DNA from 2 places in the Kineococcus aridisoli genome. Region 1 is predicted to be linked to the other one. Evidence: predicted binding sites of a transcription regulator. Region 1 holds the regulator's gene; the other holds the start of a gene.
The links. Region 1 encodes HrcA, which represses chaperone genes, less so after heat shock. Its sites were predicted from a motif close to GNTNGCACTCGGNNNNNCCGAGTGCNANC; they were not measured.
Positions count from the first base shown of each region.

Region 1 (2,390 bases):
CACGGCGAGGGCAGGACGGTGCCGAAGCCGTGGCAGGTGGGGCACGGCGCGGTCGTCATGACCTGTCCCAGCAGCGAGCGCACCACGCGCTGCACCGAGCCCTGCCCGTGGCAGATGTCGCAGGTCTCCGGGCTGGTGCCCGGCTGGCAGCAGGTGCCCTTGCAGGTGGGGCACAGGACCGCGGTGTCGACCTGGATGGAGCGCTCACCGCCGAAGGCGGCCTCGGCGAGGTCGACGTCGACGCGGATCAGCGCGTCCTGGCCGCGCTGGGTGCGGCTGGCCGGGCCGGCGCCGCGACCGGCGCCGCCCTGGCCGAAGAAGGCGTCCATGATGTCGGAGAAGCCGAACCCGGCCCCGAAGCCGCCGGCGGCGCCGGGCACGGAGCCGCCGCGGTCGTAGGCGGCGCGCTTGTCGGGGTTGGACAGCGTCTCGTAGGCCTGGGAGACCTCCTTGAACCTGTCCCCCGCCTCGGGGTCGTCGGTGACGTCCGGGTGGAGCTTGCGCGCCAGCTTGCGGTAGGCGCGCTTGATGTCCTCCGCGGAGGCGTCCCGGGAGACGCCGAGGACGTCGTAGTAGTCGCTCACGAGGTCGGGGTTCTCCTGTCGGTGGTCACTGGGCGAGGATGCGGGAGACGTAGCGGGCCACGGCCCGCACCGCGGCCATGGTCGTCGGGTAGTCCATGCGGGTGGGCCCCAGCACGCCGAGGCGGGCCAGGACCTGGTCGGGGCCGGTGCCGTAGCCGCTGGTGACCACGGAGGTCTCCGCGAGCCCGAGGTGCAGGTTCTCCGCGCCGATGCGCACGCTCAGCGCGCCGCGGTCGCCGGCGTCCTCGGTCATCTCCTGCACCAGGCGCAGCAGCACGACGTGCTCCTCCAGCGCCTCCAGGACGCTGCCCAGGGAGGCGGCGAGGTCGGCGCCGGACTTGACGAGGTTCGCGGTGCCGGCGATGACGACGCGCTCCTCCAGGCTCGCGGTCAGGCAGTCGCCCAGGGCGGCGGCGACCTCCGCGGCGACCGCGAGGTCGGCCGGCGGGGTCTGCTGGACGAGGTCGGTGAGCGCCTCGCGCGCCCGCGCCAGACGGCTGCCGCCCACGGCGGCGTTGACCCGGGTGCGCAGCGCGGCCAGGGCGGTGGCCAGCGACTCCGCGTCGACGGCCGAGCGGACGTCGACGACGCGCTGCTCGACGCGGCCGGAGTCGGTGATGAGCACGACGAGCGCGCTGCGGCCGCCGACGGGGACGAGCTCGACGTGGCGCACGGCCGCGCGCGAGAGCGAGGGGTACTGCACGACGGCGGCCTGGCGGGTGATCTGGGCCAGCAGGCGCACGGTGCGGTCGACGACGTCGTCGACGTCGGTGGCGCCGTCGAGGAAGGTCTGGATGGCCCGCTTCTCGGCGGCCGACATGGGCTTGACGCCGGCGAGGCGGTCGACGAAGAGCCGGTAGCCCTTGTCGGTGGGGATGCGCCCGGCGCTGGTGTGCGGCTGGGTGATGTACCCCTCGTCCTCCAGGGCCGCCATGTCGTTGCGGATCGTGGCCGGGGACACGCCCAGCTGGTGGCGCTCGACCAGCGTCTTGGAGCCCACCGGCTCGTGGCTGGACACGTAGTCCTCGACGATCGCGCGCAGCACCGCGAGCCTGCGGTCGTCGCTCATCCCCGCCCCCTCCGCTCTGGCACTCGACACAGCTGAGTGCCAAGTCTAGGTCAGGTGCACCCGCTCGCGCCTCCCCCGCCCCCCGCGCGCACGTCGCTAGCGTGCCGGGGTGACCGCTCCCGCCCACCACGACCGCTACGGCCGCGACGTGCTCTCCGCCGACCCGCACGCGCGCACGCACCCGAAGAAGGTGCACCGCGACGAGCCGGCGGTGGCCGGGCTCGTCGTGGAGGACGTCGAGACCGGCTGGGTCGGCGCCGTCGTGCGGGTGGAGAAGAGCGGCGGGGTGCACGTCGTCGTCCTCGAGGACGCCCGCGGCCGCACCCGCACCTTCCCGCTGGGGCCGGGCTTCTGGGTGGACGGGCAGCCGGTGCGCCTGGTGGCGCCGAAGGCGGCGGCACCGGTGCGCCCCGCGCGCACCGCCAGCGGGTCGGTGGCCGTGGCGGGCGCCCCCGCGCGCACCGCGCGCGCCTCGCGCATCCTCGTCGAGGGCCGCCACGACGCCGAGCTGGTCGAGAAGGTGTGGGGCGACGACCTGCGCGTGGAGGGCGTCGTCGTCGAGCTGCTGGAGGGCGTGGACGACCTCGACGCCGCGGTGCGCTCCTTCGCCCCCGGTCCGGGCCGGCGCATCGGCGTGCTCGTGGACCACCTCGTGCCCGGCAGCAAGGAGTCGCGCATCGTCGCCGCGGTGGCGAAGAGCCCGCACGTGCTCGTCGTGGGCCACCCGTTCGTCGACG
Region 1 covers NZ_JBJLSF010000079.1:8,453-10,842, reverse strand. Annotated here, with positions in the region: gene dnaJ (molecular chaperone DnaJ) at 1-584, opposite strand, end outside; gene hrcA (heat-inducible transcriptional repressor HrcA) at 610-1,653, opposite strand; gene ACRYM2_RS18065 (DUF3097 domain-containing protein) at 1,763-2,390, shown strand, end outside.

Region 2 (2,390 bases), on a different contig from region 1:
CCGGCGATGGCGTCGGCGTCGCCGGCACCCTCGACGATCGTGGTCTCGTCCTTGGTGACGACGACCTTGCGGGCGCGGCCCAGCAGGTCGAGGTCGGCGGTGTCGAGCTTGAGCCCGACCTCCTCGGAGATGACCTGGCCACCGGTGAGGATGGCGATGTCGCCGAGCATGGCCTTGCGGCGGTCGCCGAAGCCCGGGGCCTTGACGGCGACGGACTTGAAGGTGCCGCGGATCTTGTTGACGACCAGGGTCGCGAGGGCCTCGCCCTCGACGTCCTCGGCGACGATGACGAGCGGCTTGCCCGACTGCATGACCTTCTCCAGCAGCGGGAGCAGGTCCTTCACCGTGGAGATCTTGGAGTTGAGGATGAGGATGTAGGGGTCCTCGAGCTCGGTCTCCTGACGCTCCGCGTCGGTGACGAAGTAGGGCGAGATGTAGCCCTTGTCGAAGCGCATGCCCTCGGTGAGCTCGAGCTCGAGGCCGAAGGTGTTGCTCTCCTCGACGGTGATGACGCCTTCCTTGCCGACCTTGTCGAGCGCCTCGGCGATGAGCTCGCCGATGGAGGCGTCACCGGCGGAGATCCCGGCGGTGGCCGCGATCTGCTCCTTGGTGGTGACCTCCTTGGCGGCGCCGAGCAGCTGCTCGGTCACGGCCTCGACGGCCTTCTCGATGCCGCGCTTGAGGCCCATCGGGTTCGCACCCGCGGCCACGTTGCGCAGACCCTCGCGCACGAGCGCCTGGGCGAGGACGGTCGCGGTCGTGGTGCCGTCACCGGCCACGTCGTCGGTCTTCTTCGCGACTTCCTTGACGAGCTCGGCCCCGATCTTCTCGTACGGGTCCTCGAGCTCGATCTCCTTGGCGATGCTCACACCGTCGTTGGTGATGGTGGGCGCGCCCCACTTCTTCTCCAGGACGACGTTGCGGCCCTTGGGGCCGAGCGTCACCTTGACAGCGTCGGCGAGCTGGTTCATCCCGCGCTCGAGGCCGCGGCGAGCCTCTTCGTCGAAGGCGATGATCTTGCTCATGCCTGGTGTTCCTCCCAGAAGACGGGCGGTGGACGGCCGGCCGGGTGCCCGCGACGGACGGACGGTGGCGCCGGGGTCACGTCCCCCTGCCCCACCGGCCTCACCGGGTCGGCCGGGAGCTTTCGCTCCCGGGTCGAGGTGCTGCTGGTGCTGTCACTCCCGACTCGAGAGTGCCAACGCCAATGTTGGCACTCCCACCCCCCGAGTGCAAACCCCCCGCCGCCGCGGGGAGCGCGCCCGGACGGGCGGGGCCGGTGCTCCACCCGGGTGGCACCCGGTCCCGTTGAACCCTCCACCAGTGCATCCTGGCAACGGACGGCGATCGACCCTGCACACCAAGTCACGAGGAGCCCACGTGGAGACCCTGCCCCTGCGCATCCAGGCCCTGCGGACGCGGCGCACCGACGAGCTGTCCGGCGACTACGTGCTCGACCCGACCCACAGCCGCATCGGCTTCGTCACCCGGCACGCGATGGTCACCCGCGTGCGCGGGCAGTTCAACGACTTCACCGGCCGCGCGCACCTGGACTTCGCCGACCCGACCGCCTCCTGGGTGGAGCTGAGCATCGAGGTCGCCAGCATCGACACCCGCGACCCGGGCCGGGACGCGCACCTGCGCACCAACGACTTCTTCGACGCCCCGCGGTACCCGCGGATCACGTTCTCCTCGCGCAGCGTGCAGGAGGTGGGCGCGCGCACCTACCGCGTCGGCGGCGACCTCACCATCAAGGGCACGACGCGCGCCGTGGCGGTGGACTTCGAGCACACCGGCGCGGCCAGGGACCCCTTCGGCACCACCCGCGTCGGCTTCGAGGGGGCGACGACGATCAAGCGCACCGACTACGGGGTGGTGTGGAACGCGGCCCTGGAGACGGGCGGCGTGCTGGTCTCCGAGACGGTGCCGCTGGAGTTCGAGATCTCGGCCACGCCGGCCCCGCGGGACTGACCCGCGGGAGCGGCGGCCGGCGGCTCAGACGGCGCGGACGCTCTCGGCCTGGGGGCCCTTCTGGCCCTGCCCGACCTCGAACTCGACCCGCTGGCCCTCCTCGAGGGAGCGGTAGCCGTCCGCGACGATCGCGGAGTAGTGGACGAACACGTCGGCACCACCGTCGTCGACGGTGATGAAGCCGTAGCCCTTCTCGGAGTTGAACCACTTCACGGTGCCCTGGGCCATTGCTCTCTCCTGGTGCTGCAGCGAGCGGAAGACGCCCCCGGCCCTCGCCGGACGCGGGTCTCACGCTGCCCGCGGCGGTGAGGCCGTGGGCGACGCCCGACGTGCGCTCCCCGAGAGGACGTGCTCATCGAACTGATCGACCGCTGCTCAGGTTAGTGCGGGGAGGGGCTGGTGGGACAAGGTTCGACGAT
Region 2 covers NZ_JBJLSF010000041.1:25,285-27,674, forward strand. Annotated here, with positions in the region: gene groL (chaperonin GroEL) at 1-1,025, opposite strand, end outside; gene ACRYM2_RS12755 (YceI family protein) at 1,381-1,971, shown strand; gene ACRYM2_RS12760 (cold-shock protein) at 1,996-2,199, opposite strand.
Region 2: the regulator HrcA is predicted to act here: its motif matches at 1,210-1,238, upstream of groL (chaperonin GroEL).